3 regions of the Empedobacter sp. EJD.6dd genome follow, and region 3 is predicted to be linked to each of the others. Evidence: riboswitches for the same ligand, from Rfam matches in the RefSeq annotation. Region 3 holds a riboswitch; each other region holds the start of a gene.
The links. A riboswitch is a leader RNA that binds a small molecule or an ion and turns the genes downstream of it on or off. The one in region 3 is predicted to bind S-adenosylmethionine.
Positions count from the first base shown of each region.

Region 1: it holds a riboswitch for S-adenosylmethionine, as region 3 does, so the genes downstream of both, AC2I98_RS04785 (hypothetical protein) here and AC2I98_RS02250 (homocysteine S-methyltransferase family protein) in region 3, are expected to answer to the same signal.
Region 2: it holds a riboswitch for S-adenosylmethionine, as region 3 does, so the genes downstream of both, AC2I98_RS04650 (hypothetical protein) here and AC2I98_RS02250 (homocysteine S-methyltransferase family protein) in region 3, are expected to answer to the same signal.

Region 1 covers NZ_CM170667.1:1,019,433-1,027,612, reverse strand. Annotated here, with positions in the region: gene AC2I98_RS04825 (helix-turn-helix domain-containing protein) at 1-545, shown strand, start outside; gene AC2I98_RS04820 (beta-ketoacyl-ACP synthase III) at 722-1,720, shown strand; gene AC2I98_RS04815 (putative signal transducing protein) at 1,779-2,195, opposite strand; gene AC2I98_RS04810 (dienelactone hydrolase family protein) at 2,276-3,022, shown strand; gene AC2I98_RS04805 (AEC family transporter) at 3,023-3,934, opposite strand; gene AC2I98_RS04800 (VOC family protein) at 4,006-4,692, opposite strand; gene AC2I98_RS04795 (DUF4269 domain-containing protein) at 4,781-5,308, opposite strand; gene AC2I98_RS04790 (PaaI family thioesterase) at 5,308-5,748, opposite strand; gene AC2I98_RS04785 (hypothetical protein) at 5,779-6,384, opposite strand; SAM-I-IV-variant riboswitch at 6,433-6,527, opposite strand; gene AC2I98_RS04780 (alpha/beta fold hydrolase) at 6,821-7,615, shown strand; gene AC2I98_RS04775 (IS256 family transposase) at 7,771-8,180, shown strand, end outside.
Region 2 covers NZ_CM170667.1:996,305-1,004,484, reverse strand. Annotated here, with positions in the region: gene yiaA (inner membrane protein YiaA) at 4-468, shown strand; gene AC2I98_RS04685 (TIGR03915 family putative DNA repair protein) at 520-1,281, opposite strand; gene AC2I98_RS04680 (putative DNA modification/repair radical SAM protein) at 1,281-2,546, opposite strand; gene AC2I98_RS04675 (hypothetical protein) at 2,622-3,050, opposite strand; gene AC2I98_RS04670 (hypothetical protein) at 3,147-3,962, opposite strand; gene AC2I98_RS04665 (DoxX family protein) at 4,087-4,500, shown strand; gene def (peptide deformylase) at 4,497-5,195, shown strand; gene AC2I98_RS04655 (alpha/beta fold hydrolase) at 5,273-6,058, shown strand; gene AC2I98_RS04650 (hypothetical protein) at 6,301-6,546, opposite strand; SAM-I-IV-variant riboswitch at 6,589-6,688, opposite strand; gene AC2I98_RS04645 (ABC-F family ATP-binding cassette domain-containing protein) at 6,757-8,180, opposite strand, start outside.
Region 3 covers NZ_CM170667.1:487,869-496,048, reverse strand. Annotated here, with positions in the region: gene AC2I98_RS02265 (TonB-dependent receptor plug domain-containing protein) at 1-1,537, shown strand, start outside; gene AC2I98_RS02260 (thioredoxin fold domain-containing protein) at 1,534-1,971, shown strand; gene AC2I98_RS02255 (homoserine dehydrogenase) at 2,018-3,199, opposite strand; SAM riboswitch class I at 3,326-3,424, opposite strand; SAM riboswitch class I at 3,869-3,967, shown strand; gene AC2I98_RS02250 (homocysteine S-methyltransferase family protein) at 4,011-5,009, shown strand; gene metH (methionine synthase) at 4,997-7,660, shown strand; gene metF (methylenetetrahydrofolate reductase [NAD(P)H]) at 7,876-8,180, shown strand, end outside.

The DNA.
Region 1 (8,180 bases), 530 kb from region 3:
ATTTAGTTGAGTTTTTGTCGTCCAAGTATCCTAAAATTATTTCATTAGATAAAAAGATTGTACGAGACATGCGTTACAATTTGAATAAAATCAGTAAATACACCATTAAAAACGATAATATCTTTGCAAAAGATTTGGTGTTACATCATTTTTCGGTGTTGATGTACGAAATGGGAAATTACTACAACCAAGCTGTAATGGCTAAAAGTACAACGAAAGAAGTGAGAAAAGAAGAGTTAGCGAAGCAGTTCTTGTATTTAGTTTCAACACATTTTCGTCGTCAACGTAATGTTCAGTTTTATGCAGATGAAATGTTTATTAGTCGCAAGCATTTAACTAAAATTATTGTTGAAGTCTTTAATAAATCACCTAAACAAATTATTGCTGAAGCCATCGTATTAGAAGCAAAAGTATTGCTTAAAAACCCTAAATATAGTGTTTCGGATGTTGTAACGGAATTAAATTTTATAGATACCTCAGTTTTTAGTAAATTTTTCAAAAACTATGCAGGTGTTTCGCCTACAACTTTCGTGGCTTCAACATAAAAATTAACCTAAATCAATGTAAATGTGAAACTTTTCTAAAAACGTCTTTTTGACAAATTATTACGTTTATTTCGCTAACAAATTTGTTAAAATGGACAGACCTTTGTTGCTCAAATTTTAGTTGATGCGTCTTTTGGTAGACTGTTAATTCGTAAAATTTGGTTGAAAAGAATTTTATGGAGGTAGACTTTACAAAAAAAATATTTGCACATATTTCTGCAATTGGTGGTTATGTGCCAGAGAATAAACGAACTAATTCTGATTTAGAAAAAATTACAGATACTTCTGATGAATGGATAGTAAAAAGAACTGGAATTAAAGAACGTCGTATTTTAGAGGAAGGTTTAGCAACTTCTGATATGGCTGTTCGTGCGATTCACAATTTACTTGATACCTACAATAAAGACATCAAAGATGTTGATGCATTGATTGTTGCTACTTCTACACCAGATATGTTGATGCCTGCTACGGCAAATATTGTATGTGAAAAGTTAGGAATAGAGAATGTTTGGGCATTTGATATGAATGCTGCTTGTTCAGGTTTCTTGTATGCTTTGGATATGGGAGCTTCTTTAATAGAAAGTAATCGTTACAAAAATGTATTGGTAATTGGTGCTGATAAAATCAGTGCGTATGTTGATATTAAAGATCGTTCAACAAATATCTTATTTGGTGATGGAGCTGGAGTGGTTTGGTTAGAGCCTACAAACGAAGAGGGAATTTTAGATGCATTGTTGTTAAGCAATGGAACTGGTAAAGAGTTCTTAAATATTGAAGGTGGAGGATCTTTGTATCCAGCAAGTTCTCAATTATTGGTTGATGAGAAGCGATATATCAAACAAGATGGTAAAATTGTTTTCAAAAATGCCATTCAATCCATGAGTGATACATGTTTAAATGTTTTGAAACGCAACGATTTTACAGTTTCAGATGTAAATTGGTTGGTACCACATCAAGCAAATAAACGAATCATTGACGCCGTAGGAAACGAAATTAATATTGAGGAAGGTAAAACATTAATCAATATCGAGAATTACGGAAATACAATTGCAGCTACTATTCCGTTATGTATTTGGGAAAATACATCAAAATTAAAGAAAGGAGATTTATTGATGTTGACAGCATTTGGAGCTGGTTTCTCTTGGGGAGCAAGTTTATTGCGTTGGACAATTTAATCAATAAAAATCATATATTTTTGTTCATAAAGAACGGCAAGAAATTGTCGTTCTTTTTTTATTCTAAGCCATTAAATTCTTCACCACATTTCTTGCATTTGAACACATTTTTGTAATAAATAGGATAAACCCAAAATATGATAGAAGATAATAACGAAAGTAAGCCTTTTCCACCTTTCATCGACTTGTAATTGCTGTAATACTCATTACTTCCACATGTTGGGCAAACAATTACTTCGTCCAAATCGTTTGTGTAATTTGAAGCATCAATTTCCTTTAAAACTTTCATCGCTTTGTCAGAATCCTCTTTATTAATTTTTACTTTAACACCACCAATTGCATTAGATAAAAACTGATTCATACCAACAGAATGCTCGTCAAAAACAAATGCATCTATATTTTCACTTTCTAATTTAGAACGTAGAATATGTGCTTCGATAGGGCTTTCAAATGTTTTTAATGTAATTAGTTCCATAACAATAGTGTTAAATGTTGAGATGTATATCAGTTATAAAATTAGTTCTTTTTATCTTAATGTTTTAAATTTTCTTGAAGATGAAAAATATAGTTCGATGTTTCGTTTTAATACTCTTAATGATGTCAAATACAAATGCACAGAATCTGAAACAAGTTGCTTATAAAGATGGTTCACAAAAATTGAATGGTTTAGTAACAGATAATACAACAAAAAAATTACCTGGAGTTCTGATTTTACCTGCGTGGAAAGGGGCAGATAACGAAGCTAAACAAGCAGCTATAGATTTATCTAAAGAAGGATATATTGCATTTATTGCAGATATTTATGGCGAAGGAAATAATCCTAAAGATAATGCAGAAGCGGCTATGATAGCTGGAAAATACAAAACAGATTATATCGCGTATCAAAAACGAATAGATTTGGCGTTGAAAGAATTGATAAAAGCAGGTGCAGATCCAAGTAAAATTGCTGTAATTGGTTATTGTTTTGGTGGGACAGGAGCTTTAGAAGCTGCTCGTGGTCAGTTGCCGGTTGTTGGTGTTGTATCTATTCATGGTGGATTAGCAAAAGATCCGGCTCGTAAAAATATTTCTCTTAAAACGAAAGTTTTAGTAGAACATCCAGCTGATGACGAATCTGTAAAACCAGAAGATATTACAAATTTGGTGCTTGAAATGAACGAAGGAAAAACAGATTGGCAAATGATAACCTATGCTAATTCTAAACATACATTTACAAATCCAGAATCACCAGATTACAATAAAGTAATGGCAGATAGAGCTTGGCAACATACTTTGCTGTTCTTAAAAGAGATTTTGAAATAATTATATAAACAATTCAATCATCTCATACCAAAAAGCAGAAGTAAAAAAGCCAACAATAATACTAATTCCGATAATCAAATTGGTCAACTTGGTGTTTAGTTTAAATTGTTCTGCAATAATACTTGATGTGACAAGAGTTGGCATTGCAGCCTCGAAAATAGAGATTTTAGCCACATCACCTTTTATGCCAATTACAAGTGCTAAAAGCATAACAACAGCTGGGGCAATCATCAATTTATACACCATAGACATTGAAATTTGAGACCATAGTTTTCTCCAACCATTAAATTTTAATTGTAATCCAACCGAGAACAAAGCCAAGGGACCAACAGTTGCGGCTAATTTATCAAAGAAAGGTTCGGCTGGAGATAAATCGATAAACTGAGATAAAATCAATGCGCTTATACAACCCAAAAATGGAGGGAAGGTAAATAGACGTTTCAATATAAATTTGCTGTCTATTGCTCCAGAACCATTGCTTCCGCCTTTTAATGCCGATACGATTCCGATAGTAGATAAGCACAAGAACATGGTTTGATCACAAATAATTGCAATGCTCAAATATTGTTCACCATAAAATGCCGCAATCAAAGGAAAGCCAATAAAAGAGGTGTTGCTGTATCCACTTGCTAATTCTAATGAGCGTCGCGAACGTTCCGAATATCCTTTTGCTTTGCTGTAGAATTTCATGTAAAACAAACTTCCAACTGCTATAATGACTGTGGAAAGTATAGGAAAAAGCATTTCTTGCGACCATTCTACTTTTGGTAAATACTTAAATGAAACTGCAGGTAAAGCCAAATACAAAATCCATGTATTAATACCTTTATGTGCATCGGGATTTATAGATTTTGTGGCTTTAAAAACCATTCCAGCAATTATGCACACTGCGATTAAGATAAAATTGACCATTTTGGTGAAGAATTAAGATGCAAATTTACAATTGGATTGATAAGATCGTTTTTTAAAACGATGTTTATTTTTTATACAGTGGCAAGATTAGATATATTTAATTTATTATTATCAAAAATAACTTTAGCATAATGATAATTATTTTCCAAAATAGCTATAAATGGAGCAGGAACGATTTTAATATTCGTAGGAAACCATGTTTCTTTTATTAAATAGTTAGGCAACAATATTTTTCCTTCATCAGAACCATTTGTTCCAAATCGTTCGAAATCTCCTTTCCAAAATTTCGAAGTTGTTTTTTCTTCTAAAATTTGATTAACTTCTTTGATATCTGTTGTTGGTAAACCAATTTCAGAAATACCTAAAACAGGTAAGTTGCTGCGACTTTCGCGGTGATTAAACTCTAAATCAAGATGTGTAATAATCTCAGCAAGATTACCATTCCCGTCATAAAAATAGAATGATTTGGCATTCCAATTTTCGAAGAAAGCAAATTGATTATTCGACTCTATTTCTAAAATCTCCACTTTATTTTTCATTTGTTCGTATGTATATTCAAATTGATTTTTATCTACAAGAAAACTAAAATGATAAGTATAAGATTGATCTGATTGAATAAAAGTTAGTTTCGTCCAACCGATTTGTAGACTAAATTGAGTTTTATTTTCTTCAATCAAACGAAAATATAAGGTGTTGGTATAAAATGATTTTGTAGATTCTAAATCAGTTATAAACAGTTGTAATTCTCTTATTTTCATGAGTTGATTTTAGATAAAAATAATTTAACTTAACGAAAGAAAATATAAAGTAAGATTGATAGAATCAATTGTATGATAAATAAAATAGCTAATTTATTTTATATTCCAACAAAGCAGCATATGGATCTCCTTGTAAATGGAGAAGTTTAGCAAAAGCAGGTTCTGTTTTGTATCCATTTTTCTTGAGTTGTATGATGTTATTTTTGAACTCCTTTCCGAACTTTTCTAATACCTGCGCTTCGATCAACATATGACGATAAGCATTTTGTTCAGTAGGTTTTTTATGCTCTAAATAGATCTCAATTTCGAATGATTCAATAAAGAAATTACACGTCAAACACGCTTTATTATTACTAATTTGTTGATTGATTTTAAAATCAGTATAGGTAGAAAACTGCTCAATTAAATAACTTTCAGCCTTGTCAAAATCTATTGCTTCACCAACAATATCAATATCACTATTTTCGATATTTATTTCAATTGGAATTGTTCCTACAACAATCGGTTGATATTCATTCAGTATCTCTAAAACACGATGCGTTTTAAGTAGATGATAAACGTTTTGTTGCAGCTCATTTCCGTTTTTTAAATAGGTGATGTCGAGAAAATTGTGCATTATTTTATCCTCATCATCGTGACCAAAGAAGTAGCAGCGTGTGTTTCTTTACCTGTTTCTTCGTTTATTACATAAATCTCAGTTCGTATGGTACTAATTTTTTTACCACCTTTTATCACATACGCTTTCGATAACAAATAATCGCCCAAAGCTGGTCTCAAATAGTTAACCTTTAGCTCAACGGTTACCACATAACAATCATCCTCATAATGAGAAACTGCCGCATAACCAGACGAAACATCAACCAAAGAAGCAATCATCGCACCGTTAAACATACCATGTTTGCGCGTCATCATGTCTTGTTTTGGAATTTTGATTGATACAAAATCCGTTTCACATTCGATAAGCGATGCGTTATAAAACTTTAAAGTTTCTGAACGATTAAAACTTGCTTCGATAAGTTGTCTTTTTTCAGACGTCATAAAAAATACTTTCAACAAATATAAAGATTTGTTGAAAGTAAAATTAGGTTAAGCAGTTACGTTATTCAAGTTTTCTTCTCTGATAATTTTATTTTGATGAGACAGAATAACTTTATCTAAACCACGATAAAAGTTACCTTTGTCTACTGTAATCACTAAATTGTTTTGCGGAATTTGTTGAATAATTTTTTCATTCGGAAAATGCTGTTTGCTATTTTTAAACGTGATAAAAACATCTTGCTCTGTTAAATTTTTAATCTCATCTTCCGAAATAATTTCTACCACGTCATAAGGCAAATAAAGCTGATCATAGATATAATGAAATGTTTTAAGACGCTTTCCGTTCAGCTCTTTGCTATGTTGTAAGAAGTTACGCAAACGATGCACAATCGCATAAAAATTACCAACCAAAGGCGGTTTCGGAATATTACGCTCAAACAAACAACCATCAATTAAGCTAAGTGGTAATTTTATCGTTAATTCATCTGTTTTCGCATTATAAAGATGACGATAATCTAATCCTCTTTTCTTAAACTCTTCTACAATATGCGCTTTTAAATCAGCATTGTTAATAGGTAATTGTTGGTTAATAAACTCAACCAATTTTTCGTCAGAAATAGGAGCTAAATTAAGCTCAGAAATGTTTTGAGACATACAATAAATAGTTAAAATAAAACAATTATTGTATTTCGAGAATAGGGGATTTTTCGTTGTTTTTGGATGAACTCCCGTATTATTTTACCACCGTGGAGACTTCTCTCGGTTGGTATCGTTTTCTACGATTCGAAATACAAGGTAAAAGTACACAAAAAATCGAGAAATAGAAAATTTTACAAATAATTAAGAAAATTTTAATTGTTTGCCGAAAATTATTTTATACATTTGAATAACAAAGTAATTAAAAAATGAAGTTTACGTGCTTATATATGTCGATTCGCAAACAGGTTTGGAATATCCAGACGTGGGAATGTCATGTATACTAAAAAGAGATTTTATTTTTTAATATATTTTATAATTCCCTGTCGAGTGTCGATGGGGAATTTTTTTTGACTAAAAGAAAACAACAATTACCCATATAAAATTAAAAACAATGCAAAGTTTACAACAAGTAACAATCCCAGTTTGGCCCTTAGAGGACAATACAATTTTAAACAATGTTTCGGTAACATTTCAACTATTTGGGCTTCCATTAGGAACAGCACCAGTTATTTTGATTAATCATTCCTTACACGGAGATTCAGATTGTACCTTTCATTGGGATGGTGTCATGGGAAAAAACAAAGCGATTGATTTGAATGAGTATACGGTAATTAGTATAGATATTCCTGGAAATGGTGTTTCAGAAACCATCAAGTACGATTATATTCCACGCGATCATATCACAGCACGCGATGTGGCGGTGTTGTTTTGGTTAACGTTATTTGAGTTGGAAGTACAAGAAATTTTTGCCATTATTGGTGCAGATTTAGGTGGAGGATTAGCGTGGGAAATGGCATGTTTGTTCCCAAATAAGGTGCTCAATATTATTCCGATAGCAGCAAGTCCTAAGACAACAGATTGGTTGGTAAAAGAGCCTACTGCAAAAAGTGAGTACCTAAAATCTATTTTCTATTCAATAGATATTTCACGTAACAGAGGCGATATTTTAGAAGTTTCGCAATACATCAAATCAAAAATACATGTGATTTATGTGAAGAACGGAAATTTGTTCAATAAAGCCGAATTGAAACGTTATTACGCCAAACTGCAAGAGTTTAACAAACATGTGCAGTTTCATGAAATAGAACAAATAGAAGACAACGAATTACTAAAAGCAAACATCGATAAGGTTGAAAAAATAGTAGACGGTATCCTCGAAAAAGAGTTTATTAATAATGTCGCATAAAAACTAAAGCTCCTATGAAGGAGCTTTTTTTGATATTTTTAGGTAGTATCACACAAACTGTGTAAGAAGAAAAGTTATTCTGAAAAATTATGAGCCTTACAGCTCAAATAATTTTTCGGAGATAACTTTTTATTATTTTTAAACGTTACATAGTTATGATCGACAAAGAAGATTTATTAAACAGTAAGGATTTTTACAAGTCCTTTAAGAATGGAGAGGATTTAACATCTTTCTTCAAGGAGCTGCACAAGAAAGCAGTTGAACATATGTTGGATGCTGAACTAGATAGTCATCTAGACAATGAAAAACATGCCAGAAGCAAAGATGGAAATTATCGAAACGGACATGACTCCAAGAAAATAAAATCCGCTTTTGGTGAATCAGAAATTAAGGTTCCTCGTGATAGAAAAGGCAGTTTTGAACCTGCTTTAGTTCCTAAAAGACACAATATTATCGATGGTTTAGAAAATATTATTATTTCATTTTATGCCAAAGGAATGAGTGTTTCGGACATCGAAGAACAGATTCGCGAGATGTACGATTTTGATATTTCAACATCAACAAT
Region 2 (8,180 bases), 510 kb from region 3:
GAAATGGAAACAATTGAAAACAACAATCAAGTAAATGAAAAATCTTCGAAAAGAACAAAATCAATAACTAATCCATACAAACCGACGGCTGCATTTATAGGTGCTTCTTGGACTGCATTATTAGCTGGAACTATAGGATATTGTGTTGGTTTGTGGAATGCAACAATGGAGCTAAACGAAAAAGGATATTATTTTGTGATTCTCTTATTTGGTTTGTTTGCAGTAATTTCTGTCCAAAAAAGCGTAAGAGACAAAGCAGAAGGATTAGCTGTAACCGAACTGTATTATGGATTGAGCTGGTTTGCCACTATAGCTGCTATTGTATTATTGGTAATCGGATTATGGAACGCTGATTTACTTCTAAGTGAGAAAGGTTTCTATGGAATGTCCTTTGCATTAAGCGTTTTTTCTGCGATTGCTGTACAAAAAAATACACGAGATTCTAAATTAGCTGATACAAGACAATAATACAAAAACATTTACTTTTTCTTTTAAAAGGTTACGATAAGTAACCTTTTTTTATTTGTATTCAGTCAAATTTTTCCAAAATCGTTTTGGCATCAATTGAATTTGCAATCTCGAATTTTTTCTTGCTTCAATTGTTGTTGAATTAAAATAAGATTTCCATAATTCTTGGTACAAATTTTCGTTTACATCAATATATTCAGCTGGAGTAGTAGATGTTTTAGGAGTAAAATTTAATTGTATTTGCTGAACTTGTCTTGAGTTCTTTTCATAATAAATTCCATATTTTCGAATGTTATCGAAAATAATCCAATTTTGATCCGCATATCTTCTTCTAAAATGATTGATAATTAAAGGCAAAACATTGTATTTAGGTTCTGTCTTAGCAAAAAATAGATCTTGATTAATCTTTTCAAAACGGATAAACGCTTCGTGATGATGTTTTTCACGATGAACAGAACGATACATTTTCATCACATATAAAACAAACTCGTTCCCATAATTTAATTGTATCGCAGATGATTCATTAATAATTAAACAACAATAATAAAAGAGCTTTTCGTACGCTTCTTTTTCTTCGGACAAGAAAACAGCTTGAACGGCTTTATAACTTGTTGAATTTAATTTACTTTTTAAGCTTTTATAAACTCTTTTAGCCTTTTGCTCATCAGTAATTACAGTATAAATTTCATCAAACATTGAAGGTAAAAAATCTCTTTCCGAAACTACTTGTATTTGTTTAGGTTTTCTGACGTAATAATCAAAAATTAAGGTCAAAAATCCTTCGAAAGTATTATCAAAAACATAGATTTCCATTAGTCGAAAAGATTTAATTGATTGGGCTGATTTTTTAAATATTTACTTTTGCTCGTACTCAAAATACGATGTTTAATCTGCGATCCAAGCAAATCTTTTTGTTGGTATTGATCATCAGCACAAGTCATAAAAAATTTTGCTCGATTATATGCAATTCCCAATCGTTTCAGTTGATAAGAATAAATTTTTCCAAACTTTCGAGCTGTAATAATTTTCTTCGCCGATTGCACACCAATTCCTGGAATTCGAAGAATTAAATGATAATCTGCAGTATTAATATCAATCGGATAAAGATGTAAATTTCTTAAAGCATAACTTAATTTTGGATCAATATCAGTATCCAAATGTGGATTCTGTTGATTCAAAATTTCTTTGACATCAAATTGATAAAAGCGCAATAACCAATCTGTTTGATACAATCTATTTTCTCTTAACAAAGGTGGTTGTGAACCTATAGAAGGTAACATTTTATCATTATGATTAATTGGAATAAACCCTGAATAATATACACGTTTCAACTTAAAATCATTGTAATATTGATTTGCTGTATACATAATTTCCATGTCATTTTCGGGCGTTGCACCAATCACCATTTGTGTAGATTGTCCTGCAGGAACAAAAGTAGGAGTAGACTTTATTAATTTTCTCTCGGAATTAAATTCAGTCATTTGTTGTTGAATAAAACCTAATGGTTTTTTTACATCTTCGTGCGATTTTTCTGGGGCAACTAATTTTAATCCTTGTTCAGTTGGCATCTCCATATTAATCGACATACGATCAGCATATAAACCTGCTTCTCTTAATAATTCTGGACTTGCTCCAGGAATAGTTTTAAGATGAATATAGCCATTGAAATTCTCTTCTAAACGTAACTTTTTCGCAATCAAAAGCAAACGTTCCATTGTAAAATCAGCATTTTTAAAGATTCCAGAACTCAAGAATAATCCTTCTATGTAATTTCGTCGATAAAAATTAATGGTCAAATCAACTACTTCTTGTACCGTAAATGCGGCACGTTTTACATCGTTGCTTTTTCTGGAAACACAAAAAGCACAATCGTAAATACAATGATTGGTTAAAAGAATTTTTAGTAATGAAACACAGCGACCATCTTCTGTAAATGAATGGCAAATTCCAGATTGCGATGCATTTCCTAGCCCGTTATTTGTGTTTTTTCGTTTACTTCCACTCGAAGAACAAGAAACATCATACTTTGCTGCATCAGCTAAAATGCTTAGTTTTTCGTTAATTCTATCAAAATTCATCTATCATTGCTTTTTACAAAGCAAAAAAAATAAACTGCCATAAGATGACGTTTAAAATAAATTAACAGAAATTTATCAATCGTATTCCAAATTGATCAATAGTTCAGTTTTAAGACGGCTAATAAAATTACAATCTAGTTCTGCTAAAAGAATATCAATCAATTGAGATAAAAAATCGCGTTGTATAAAATTAAAAATAAATGTATTTTCCTTTGTTAAAAAATAAAAATCATAACGACTAAAATAACCTGAAATAGACTTAATTTCTAATGTAGATAATTCTTCTGCTGGAAAGTATTCACTTAATTTAGTACGATAATCATGAATTTTTTTGATTGAATTAGTAGAAGAATCTACATATTCGAGATTCAATTCTTCAATTTCATCTGTACAAAACTGAAGGGCAAATTCATTTTTTGGATAATCGTTTATGTACAAATTGAAACGATTATCTTTTTGATATAATTGAAAAAGTCGGTTAAATTCTTGTACATTTTTTATCATAATCGATTTAGATAAATGATTGATTTGACTAAATTTAATAACATTTAGTTAAATAATCAAATAAAAAAGAGCCAAATTATATGGCTCTTCTATAGATTAGTAACGAATTGTTCTTGTTGTATTTGAAATTGGTTGGTCAAAATTTTTCACATATTGTGTTCTTTTGATCCAATTTTTATGATCATCGTATTGATATTTAATCGTTGAGATATTCTTCACTTTTCCAGTTTCATCAAGTGTAGTTTCTTCTATAATATTATTATTAGCATCAAATTTTCTTAGATATTTATTGACTTGTTTATTGTCTTTTCCTATATAAATTTCCTCGACTGGATTACCGTTTGTATCATTTTTATAATTTAAAGTATATGATCCTTGGTTGTATTTTACTTGTGTTTTAACTAAAAAACCATTTTGAAATTGATAATTTTTTTCAATAAAAACATCTGCATCTTCCAGTAAATTTGTTTCTCTTTCGTATGTAATTTGTTGATTTTGATTTAATTTATATTCCGTTTTTAAAACATTTACATCATTTTCACTTTTAGTTACGATATAACCTTCTGAATTATATTCATAATCGAAATTAAAGATTAAACTCTCATCATTACTCTTCAATTCACGAGAAATTAATTTGTTTGATTCGTTATAATTAAATGATTCTGAAAAAGTTTTATTTCCAGCTTCATCAAAATATTCTCTTTTTATCGGATTTCCATCTTTATTATAAGTTGATTTAGTATAATATTCTAAATCATAACCTTCAATTTGCATCACTCGAATACGCGCTTTTTGCATCGATTCTTCTATATAATTTGGGTGTCCAAGAATATCATTTTGATCTAATTCTGATTTTTGTGCAAATGCTAAACCAGAAATAAATAAGGTAATTAAAGCAATGTTTTTTAACATATGTTGTGTTTTTTAATTCGTTTATTGAAATATTAATCAAAATTAATTGAAAAATATTGATTTCTTAACTTATTTAAATGTCAACGTAAAAACAAGAACTTATATTTGACAAAATTTTAAAAAAATGAGCACAAAATTTAAACTATTAGGAAGTCAACCTGCATTTGTAGATCTGTCATTGTTATTAATTCGTTTAGCTGCTGGTGGATTCATGTTTACACATGGTTTTGGGAAATTGCAAAAATTAGTGAATGGAAATTTCGAATTTGGAGATCCAATTGGAGTTGGTCCAGAAATTTCATTAGGGTTAACAGTTTTTGCTGAGATTTTGTGTGCATTTTTAGTTTTAGTTGGAATTTTTACTCGTTTAGCAACTATTCCTTTAATTATTACCATGTTTGTAGCCGTTTTTATTGTACATGCTGGAGATGATTTTGGTAAAAAAGAATTAGGATTATTCTATTTAATTAATTATTTCGTTCTATTTTTATCAGGTGCAGGAAAATATTCTCTGGATCGATTAATCTTAAAAAAATGATAAAAAGAATAACATTCGGAGTATTGATTTGTTCAACCGCATTGTTTGCTCAATCTAAAAATATGAATAACAAAACCTATAAACCTTTATCTAAAGCTGAAATAAGTTTAGTAAAAGAAAAAAAATCGTACGACACATTTCGTGTTTTATTGACTACTTCGGAGGCTGACCTTAAAATTTTGAAAGCACAATCTATTGATATAGATCCAAAAGATCCTAATATAAAATTATTGGCAGATCGTATGTATGCGACCGTACAAGATGAAGCAAGTAAAGGAGTTGGGATTGCTGCTCCGCAAATTGGTATCAATAGAAATGCTGTTTGGGTACAGCGTTTTGATAAAGAAGGTGAGCCTTTTGAGTTTATCATAAATCCTAGAATTTCGTGGTATTCAGACATTGTTCGTCACGGAAGAGAAGGTTGCTTGTCTATTCCAGATATTTTTGGAAAAGTGTATAGAAGTTTAGTTCTTCGATTAGAGTATTATGATTTAAATGGAAATTTTCATGATGAAACTGTTGAAGGATTTACAGCTGTTATTTTTCAGCATGAATATGATCATTTGATCGGAACATTATTTACAGATCGAATAAAAGAACAAGAAAAATTAAATTATGTGAAAGCAGAAGTTATGAATGATGTTTTTTATTTAAAGAAAACATCAATTGACTTTGACGATGATGATGAAGATTAAATATATCTTAAAATTATCAAAAGTATTATGCTTGGCATAGTTTTTAGTCTATTTTTGTACATCTAATTATCTATAAATTGTTAGCACATACAACATACATTCATCCAACAAGTACAGAATGGGTAACTTTTGTTCATGGAGCCGGTGGAAGTTCTACAATTTGGTTCAAACAAATTCGTGAATTTCGTAAACATTTTAATATTCTTTTATTGGATTTAAGAGGGCATGGACGATCTAAAAATAATTTGAAATCACTTTTCGAAAAACGTTATACATTCAAATCTGTTGCAAAAGATGTGATTGAAGTTTTAGATCATTTAAAAATCAAGCAAACTCATTTTGTTGGTATGTCTTTGGGTACTATTGTTATTCGACAATTAGCAGAAGATTATTCAGATAGATTTAGATCTATGGTAATGGGTGGTGCAATTATGAAAATCAATTTTCAATGTCAATTTTTGATAAATGTTGGAAATACGTTTAAGCATATGTTGCCCTATCTTATTCTATACAGAATATTTGCTTTTGCCATAATGCCAAGAAATACACATAAAGAATCGAGAATATTATTCATTAATGAAGCAAAAAAATTGTATCAAAAAGAATTTTTGAAATGGTTCAAACTAACTGCAGATGTCAATCCATTATTAAAATGGTTTAGAAAAGTTGAGTTAAATATTCCAACACTTTATGTAATGGGAGCAGAAGACCATATGTTTTTGCCTTCTATACAAGAATTAATAAAGAATCATAAAAATAATTCGGAATTAATTGTGATAGATGATTGCGGACATGTTGTCAATGTTGATCAACCACAAGTTTTTAATGATAAAGTAATAGCTTATATCAATACAATAAATTAACAAAAAGCTTCAGATGTTCTGAAGCTTTTTTGTTGTACAGAGTTTATTCATAAAAATCTAGAGTTTTTATTCAACAAAGAATTATTCTCTACATTGTGATTTAACTTATACAATATTCTATTATTTTACTACTTTATGGATCTGTAACTAATTATATTTACGTTAAAATCCTTATACAAATTAGGGCGTCTTCTTGAAAAATGTAGTTCTGGTGTATTCTTTTGGATTAGTCATTTAGAAATTTATTCTAAATATTCTAATTTATTTTTATTTAACCTTACATGGTGTTGTAACGAAAAGGTATTTCCTCTTATTAAAATTGTGCAATCAAAATTTCGTGATTGCAATTCGCAGAACAATGTTTTTACGTAACATCTTCTTGCAGAATTCCACGAGCTGTTACCAACTGTTTGATTAAAGCGTTCGATTAATTCATTGTCCGTTAATTCACGGAATAATACGACAAATTCATTTTTTAGATTTTCCATTGTTTCAATTTTTAATGATAAAAACAACAGGATAGAGTGGAGAATAACCTTTTATTTTGGCGTTTGCCCTCATTCTATACCACCGTAGCGCGGTTTTGGCTCGGTTGGTGTTCTGATTTTTCAGAAACTCCTGATGATTGATAGAGTAAATATAGAAATAATTTTTTAAAACAAAAAAAGGAACTCAAAAAAAGTTCCTTTTCAATATTTTTATTCGCTTAATTCTAACCAACGAAATTCTTTTTCTTCTAATTCGTCTACAATTTTTTGTAGTTCATCTCCAATAGTTGCGATTTTGTCATAACCTAAATTTGGGTCGGAAAGTAAATTTGTTAATTCTTCTTTTTTAGCTTCAAGAATTGGTAAAGATTGATTTATTTCGTCTAATTCTCGTTGCTCTTTGAACGATAATTTTCTTGGTTTTGCTTCCTTTATTTTTTCTTTAGATTCTACTTTTTCTTGAACTACAATTTCCTTTTCAATCTTTTTATCGTCAGCTTCTGGTTTATTTTTATCCTCGATATGATATTCTGTGTACGTTCCCATATAACGAGAAACTTTACCTTCTCCCTCAAATATCATCAATTCATCTACCACTTTATCCATAAAATAACGATCGTGAGAAACAACTAATAAACAACCTTGATATTCTTCTAAGAAACTTTCTAAAACTGTTAAAGTAGGCAAGTCCAAATCGTTTGTAGGCTCATCAAGAATCAAAAAGTTTGGATTTTTATATAAAATGGCTAATAATTGAAGTCGTTTTTTCTCACCACCACTTAATTTAGAAATAAAAGTATGTTGCTGTTCTGGTGTAAACAAAAACATTTCTAAGAACTGCTCTGCACGCATTTCTTTTCCACTTGCAAGAGGAAAAAAATCTGCTATATCTTTTACAAATTCTATAACACGTTCATCTTCTTTAAACTCGATTCCATCTTGTTTAAAATGTCCAATATTTAATGTATCTCCACGTTCAATAACTCCACTATCAGCAGGTTCAATTCCTTCAAGCATTTTTAAGAAAGTTGTTTTACCTACGCCATTTTTTCCTACTAAACCAATCTTTCCTCCGCGTGCAAAAATGTAAGAGAAATCGTCTAAAATTTTCTTTTGTCCAAATGCTTTCGATACATGCTCCATCTCGATAATTTTCTGACCCAAACGTGTCATCACCATCTCTAATTTCACTTGTTGATCTACAATTTTATGCTTAGCAACTTTTTCTGTATCATAAAATGCATCGATACGAGATTTAGATTTTGTTGTACGTGCCTGTGGTTGACGACGCATCCATTCTATTTCTTTACGGTAAAGATTTTTTGCTTTATCAATTGTTGCATTTTGATTTTCGATTCGTAACGCTTTATTCGTAATATACGTTTCGTAATTTCCTGAATGCACATACAATGTTTTGTCCTCCATTTCTAAAATTTTGGTACAAATTGCATCTAAGAAATAACGATCGTGCGTTACTAGAATCAAGGTTTTATTTTCTTTATTTAAGAAATATTCAAGCCATTCTACCATTTCGATATCCAAATGATTGGTAGGCTCATCTAAAATTAGAAGAACATATCCAGTTTCGAAACTCAAATCGATTAAAAACTTCGCTAATGAAATACGCTTACGTT
Region 3 (8,180 bases):
TACATCATGGTTAGAAACCAATATAGATGGTGGTTACAAATACAAATTAAACGAAAAAACAAATGCTTTATTTGGTTTTAATTATTTCAAATATGGAAATAAAAAAGACACTAACAACGATGGTTTTACCGATGTTACACTTCAAGACCGAATTTCACTTTTTAATAAATTTGATTTTGAACGAAAAGAGAGTAGAACTGCTTCTGTAGCTCTTCGTTATTTATACGAAGATCGCTGGGGAGGTGAAATGGATTGGGAACGAAAACTGCATAGAGGAAGTGACAAAATGTACGGAGAAAGTATTATGACAAATCGATTTGAAGCAATTGGAATGTATCAATTACCGCTAAAAGAAAAAATTATGACACAATTTTCTTATAATTTTCATCAACAAAATTCATTTTATGGACCCGAATCATATCAAGGAAAACAACAAGTATTTTTTGCTCAAACATATTGGGATAAAATAATTGGTAAACATAGTATTTTATTAGGTTCATCTTTTAAATACACCTATTACGATGACAATACACGAGGTACTGGTGAATATGATGTGGATAATAATCTTATCAAGAACAATCCAATGAACACACCGATTCCTGGAATTTTTATACAAGACGAATGGACATTGAATTCCGCAAATAAACTTTTAATCGGTTATCGATTTGATTACGATCAAACACATAAAAGTATTCATTCACCAAGAATTGCGTACAAATTTTCACCTTCTACATATCATATTTTTAGAGCAAGTTTAGGAACAGGATATCGTGTAGTAAATGTATTTACAGAAGATCACAGAGCATTAACTGGAGCAAGACAAGTTGTATTCGAAAACGAATTAAAACCCGAAAAATCTTTTAATGTAAATATCAATTATGTTTATAAAATACCTACTAGTTTCGGAGCTTTTAATTTTGATTTAACTACTTTCTACTCCTATTTTACAAATAAAATTATTGCCGATACAGATACTGATGAAACTAAAATTATTTATGATAATTTAAATGGTCATGCTATTTCAAAAGGAATTTCTTTAAACATTGATGCTACTTTTGATTTTCCTTTAAAAATTCTAATTGGCACTACCTATATAGATGTTTATAAAAAAGAGGAGAATGTAAAAGAAGTGCAATATCATGCTCCAAAATGGTCTGGAAATTTCTTAGCAACTTATACATTCAGAAATAAGTTTGTGCTTGATTTCACAACTAATTATAATGATAAAATGAGGTTACCTCACGTTGAAAATGACTATCGTCCAGAATATTCTAAACCAACTTTTATTGCAAATATTCAATTAAGTAAATCATTTAAAAACAATATTGAAATCTATGGTGGAATCAAAAATATTTTTAATGTTTTACCAAAAGGCGATGTCATCGCGCGTTGGTGGGATCCGTTTGGAGAACCTGGAAATGGTGTTACACCACCAAAAGGGAGAAATGATGTAATTTTTGAGCCAAATGATTATAGTTATACACCTATGCAAGGAACTCGAGGTTTTATAGGTATTCGGTTTAATTTAAAGTCATGAAATATTTAATTTTACTATTAATTACATCAAATCTTCATGCTCAAATTGTATTAGAAAAATTTAATACAATTTTTGATGAGAACCCTAAACCAATTCTACTCTTTTTTTCTACAAATTGGTGTAGTTACTGTATGATACAAAAGAAACAAATAGAAAAAGATGTTGAATTACTTCAGATTTTAAATAATAAAATTTATTTTATTGAATTAAATGCAGAAGCAAAAGAGCCTATTATTTTTCTAAAGAAAGAATATAAATCGAACGGAAAAATTCATTCATTTTTAGAAGAATTTATTGATAAAAATGAACAAATTAGTTATCCTTTTTGGGTATTAATCTCAAAAGATTTAGAAATAAAAATGACTTATTCTGGTTTAATAAAAGCTAAAAATATCCATATTTTATTGAAAACTTATTTTGATGATATAAAATAAATAAAGCCTCAAAAAAAAAATTCTTGAGGCTTTATAATCACAAATTTTACTCAAAAGCTATAATCGAAAGTGTTGAGTTTTCAATAATCTCTTTTTGTTTGAGCTTTTCTATATCAATCACACCAACAATATGATTGTAATTTTTACTTTGATAACGTTCTTCTATTTCATCAAAAAATTCAGAAACATCATCGTTTTGATTTTCAAATCCAATATAAATTCGTTTTTTCCCTGTTTGATTAAAAACTCCTTCTTCTTGATTTTCATATTTACGAATCGAATATTTATAATCATATTTCAAAGCTGAAATATCACTCAAAACAGCCGAAGATGTAGGAAAACGTCCTGCTCCTTTTCCATATAAAAATTGTTCATCGGAAAGCGAACTTCCAATCAAAACACCATTATATTCATTGTTTACAAGCGCAATTGTTTTTTTCAAATCAACAAAAGTTGGTAAAATTGTAGATGTTATTTCTCCAGTTTGATGATTGATTTTTGAATTAGCAATCAATTTTATCGTATAGTTTTTTTCTTTCGCGTATTTAAAATCTTCTACCTGTAAAGATGTAATTCCTTTTCGGATAACATTCCCTACTTCAATCTTTTTACCAAAAGCATGCAACGTAATGATCGCTAATTTACTTGTTGCATCAAATCCTTCAACATCAGCAGTAGGATCAGCTTCTGCAAAACCACTTTCTTGCGCAGCTTTCAATGCATCTTGATACGATTCATTTTCATTTGCCATTTTTGTCAAAATGTAATTTGTCGTACCATTTACAATACCAGAAACATAATTCAATAAATCATTATCAAAATATTCTTCTAAATTTCTTATAATCGGAACAGAGCCACAAACAGACGCCTCGTATAAGAACGAAACATTATTTTTATCCTGTAAATCAAGTAATTCTTTGTGATGCTCGGCAATCAATTTTTTATTAGCACTTACTACATGTTTTCCTTTGTTAAATGCTTTTTTGATAATATCATGTGCAGCATCTGAATCAGAAATTAATTCTACGACTACATTTATTTCGTCATCATTTAAAATATCATCAGCATTTGTTGAAAATAATTTTGCTGGTGCATTTCTTTGTTTTGTAGCATCTTTTATAACAATTTTCTTAATAGCGGCATTTAATTGTGGTTTTTCTTCTAAAACTTTATAAATCCCCTCTCCTACAACGCCAAATCCGAATAATCCGATATTTATTTTTTTCATTTATGTATTTCTTTGTTTATTGATTTTATCAGAAAAAAGTGAAGAAAAAAAAATGGTTCAATTGTAAATAAAAACAATTGAACCATTTTAATAAAGAATATTATTGAATGATTGGTTTTTCGTCTTTATTTATCTTCCCTTACAGGATGGAATTAGCACCTTGATTATTTAATCAGGTTGCTAAAGTTTCTTTGGGCCATTTCCCTCCACTTTTCTTGATAAAATGTAATATTTAATGAACTATTTCTGACAGCAAATTTATGGGAAAGAATTCTATATTTCCAAATAAATTTTATTTCAACTCTTTACTATTTTCTAAAACAATGAATTTTCATATTTGTTTTTAGAATTTATTTCTATGAAATATGATATGTGAAAATATTTTTCTATAAAATCGATTTAAAAGAAAAAACAAATCTTAACTTTTTTTCATTAAAAGTCATTTTCATTAATAAAATTCTAAAAACAGATAATTTAAAGTACTGATTAAAATATTTTTTCTAAAAAAATCTATATTTAAAGAATTATTTTCATAACAAATATTCAAAAAAGACCTATTTTGGAATTTAAATAATTTCAAACAAAAATTATTTCTATTAAGCAAATTCAATCTTCTTTTTTTTCATTGTTGATTTTTTTATTCTCAATACTTTAAATAATTTTGCAGATACCTTATGAAGAAAGATGGAGGGATTAGGCCCGTAGATATCTTGGCAACCCAAAGTAAAGTTGGGTGCTACATCCTACTCTAATTGAGAAAGATAAGGAATTACCTCACAATTCTTCCCATAAGGTTTTTAAAATATAGAAAATGACATTAAACGATATACTAAAAGAGCGTATTGTGATTTTAGATGGTGCAATGGGGACAATGATTCAAAAGCACAATTTACAGGAGGAAGATTATCGCGGAGAACGATTCAAAGATTTTCACACTTCTTTAAAAGGAAATAATGACTTATTGGTTTTAACACAACCACAAATCATAAAAGATATACATCGCGAATATTTAGCTGCAGGTGCAGATTTGATTGAAACCAATACATTCAATGCGAATATTATTTCGATGATTGATTATGATATGGTTGATTTAGTTGATGAATTAAATATAGAAGCTGTTCGCTTAGCGAAAGAAGCTTGTGAAGAATTTTCAACACCAGAAAAACCTCGTTTTGTTGTAGGTTCATTAGGACCAACAAATAAGACAGCTTCCATTTCTCCTCAAGTTAATGACCCAAGTTATCGTGACGTCGATTTTGACACATTAGCAAATGTATATTATCGTCAAGCGAAAACAATGTTAGAAGCTGGAGCAGATATTCTATTGGTCGAAACTATATTTGACACATTGAATGCAAAAGCAGCATTTTTTGGAATTCAAGATGCTATTATAGATACAGGAATTAATGTTCCTTTGATGGCTTCTGGTACAATTACAGATAAATCTGGACGTACACTTTCAGGTCAAACTACCGAAGCTTTCTTGATTTCTTTAGAGCATATCGATTTAGTTTCAGTAGGATTAAATTGTGCTTTAGGTGCAACAGATTTGATTCCATATTTAGAAGTAATGGCAGAAAAAGCGCCATTTTATGTTAGTGCCTATCCGAATGCTGGTTTACCAAATGCTTTTGGTGGTTACGATGAAACACCAGAAATGATGCGCGATTTTATTCGTCCTTTCTTAGATAAAAAATTAGTTAACATCTTAGGAGGTTGTTGCGGAACAACACCAGATCACATAAAATTGATGGCAGATTTAGCAAAAGAATATGAACCACGAAAAATTAATGTAGCATGTCAGGCGTAAAAATTCAACTTTCTGGATTAGAACCATTAATTGTACGCGAAAATTCAAACTTTGTAAACGTTGGTGAACGTACAAATGTTACAGGTTCTAAAAAATTCTTGCGATTAATCAAAGAAGAAAAATTTGAGGAAGCTTTGCAAGTTGCCCGCGATCAAGTAGATGGTGGTGCACAAATTATCGACATCAACATGGACGAAGGAATGCTTGACGGCGTTGCTTCTATGGTAAAATATTTACGATTAATTGCTTCTGAACCTGATATTTCGAAAGTACCAATCATGATTGACTCTTCGAAATGGGAAATCATCGAAGCTGGTCTTAAAAATGTTCAAGGTAAAGCAATTGTCAACTCTATTTCTTTAAAAGAAGGAGAAGAATTATTTATCGAACATGCTAAAAAAATCAAACGTTATGGTGCTGCAACTGTTGTTATGGCATTTGATGAAAAAGGTCAAGCTGATAATTACGAACGTCGTATAGAAATCGTAAAACGCTCGTATGACATTTTGGTTAATCAAGTAAAATTTAATCCAAGAGATATAATTTTCGACGTTAACATCTTCCCTGTTGCAACAGGAATGGATGAGCATCGACGCAATGCAATCGACTTCTTCGAAGCGACAAAATGGATAAAAGAAAATCTTCCTCATGCTTTAGTTTCGGGTGGAGTTTCGAATGTTTCGTTTTCGTTCCGTGGGAATAATGCAGTTCGAGAAGCGATGCATACAGCGTTTTTATATCATGCAATCAAACACGGAATGGACATGGGAATCGTCAATCCAGAAATGATTGAGATTTACGATGATATTCCAAAAGATTTATTAGAGCACGTTGAAGATGTTTTATTAGATAGACGTGACGATGCAACAGAGCGACTAATTGATTTTGCAGAAAATCTAAAAGGAATTACCAAAGAAAAGAAAAAAGATGATGCTTGGCGCGAATTACCTTTAGAAAAACGTATAGAAATTGCCTTGGTTAAAGGAATTACTGAATTTATAGATGAAGATACTGCCGAAGCTTTAGATAAAATTCAATCGCCATTACGAGTAATCGAAGGACCTTTGATGGACGGAATGAATGTCGTTGGAGATTTATTTGGAAGTGGAAAAATGTTCTTGCCACAAGTTGTAAAATCTGCACGAGTAATGAAAAAAGCCGTAGCTTATTTAACACCTTATCTAGAAGAAGAAAAGCTAAAAAATAAAACAGATAAAGAACCTTCAAAAATATTGATGGCAACTGTAAAAGGTGACGTTCATGATATTGGCAAAAATATCGTTTCGGTTGTTTTGAGTTGTAATGGTTTCGAAATAATTGATTTAGGTGTTATGGTTTCATCCGAAACAATTTTAGAAGAAGCCAAAAAAAACAATGTAGATGTCATTGGACTTTCTGGGTTAATTACACCTTCTTTAGATGAAATGGTACACGTTGCTAAAGAAATGAAACGTCTTAATCTTGACATTCCTTTAATGATTGGAGGCGCTACAACGTCTAAAGCACATACTGCGGTTAAGATTGCGCCAGAATATGATAAAGCAATTCATGTCTTAGACGCTTCACGTTCGGTAACTATTTGTCAAAAACTAATTGGTTCACAACAAGCTGATCTGTTTACAGAAACAATTACAGATTACACAAAAATTCGTGAAGGATTCTTAAACAGAGCTGTAGCAAAAGAATACCTAACAATTGAAGATGCTCGCGCTAATAAATTGCAACTTAATTTCGAAGAAAACAAACCTTTCAAACCAAATCAATTGGGTGTTTTTACACATCAAGTGAATGCAGCTGATTTAAAAGATTTTATCGATTGGACGCCATTTTTCAAAACTTGGGATTTACACGGAAAATTCCCTGCGATTTTAGAAGATGAAATTGTCGGAACAAATGCAAAAGAATTATATGTTGATGCTTTAGCAATGTTATATAAAATAATCAACGAGAATTTAGCGAAACCAAAAGCTGTTTTTGGCTTATTTAAAGCAAACACAATAAACGATGATACCATAGAATTGTTTGACGAGAATAATAATAAAATTGAAGAATTTTATACACTTCGTCAACAAGCAAAAAAATCTAAAAATCAACCAAATATTTCGATTGCTGATTTTATCGCTTCAAAAGATTCTGCAATTCAAGATTATATTGGTGCATTTGCCGTAACTGCTGGTCAAGAGATTGAAGAAGTTGCAAAAGCTTACGAAAAGAATTTAGACGATTACAATTCTATTATGGTTAAGGCAATTGCCGATCGTTTAGCAGAAGCTTATGCAGAATATCTACACAAATACGTAAGAACGGAAGTTTGGGGTTATGCAAAAGATGAAACGCTATCAAATGATGAATTGATTTCTGAAAAATACAAAGGAATTCGTCCTGCTCCAGGTTATCCAGCTTGCCCCGATCATTTAGAGAAAGAAACGATTTTCAAAATTTTGGATGTTGAGAAAAACGCTGGTATCGAATTAACAAGTTCGTTAGCGATGTATCCAGTTTCGTCTGTTTCTGGTTATTATTTTGGTAATCCTGAAGCAAAATATTTTGGAGTTGGAAAAATTAAAATGGATCAGGTTGAAGATTTTGCACAACGTAAAAATATTGATGTTGAAAAAGCAGAACGTTGGTTAAGCCCAAATTTAGCTTAATTAGAAAATAGTCAGATTCTTCTATAAACTCAGAATGACAACTAATCACGAGTTTCGAACTTCTGACTTCGAAAAATTGCGTTAGGGATTGAAGTGAAAATCCTTTGCTGATAAGCAAAGATTGAAACGAAAAGCCCGCCCGAAGGGAACGCCCAAGTAAAGAAAACATATAATCGAAATTCGAGATTCGAACTTCGTTAAACGATAAAAAAAGAATGAAAGTTACCGAACATATAGAACGTGCAAATGGAAAACCGTTGTTTTCTGTAGAAATTTTACCTCCATTAAAAGGTCAAGATGTTAATGCAACGTTCAAAACCCTGGATCCTTTGGTGGAATTAAATCCAGCTTTTATTGATGTTACTTATCATCGTCAGGAATACATTTACAAGCAAAAAGAGAATGGCTTACTGAAGCGTTATCAAGTTCGCAAACGCCCAGGAACTGTTGCTATTTGTGCAGCGATACAAAATCATTATAAAATAGATGCTATTCCGCATTTGATTTGTGGTGGATTTAC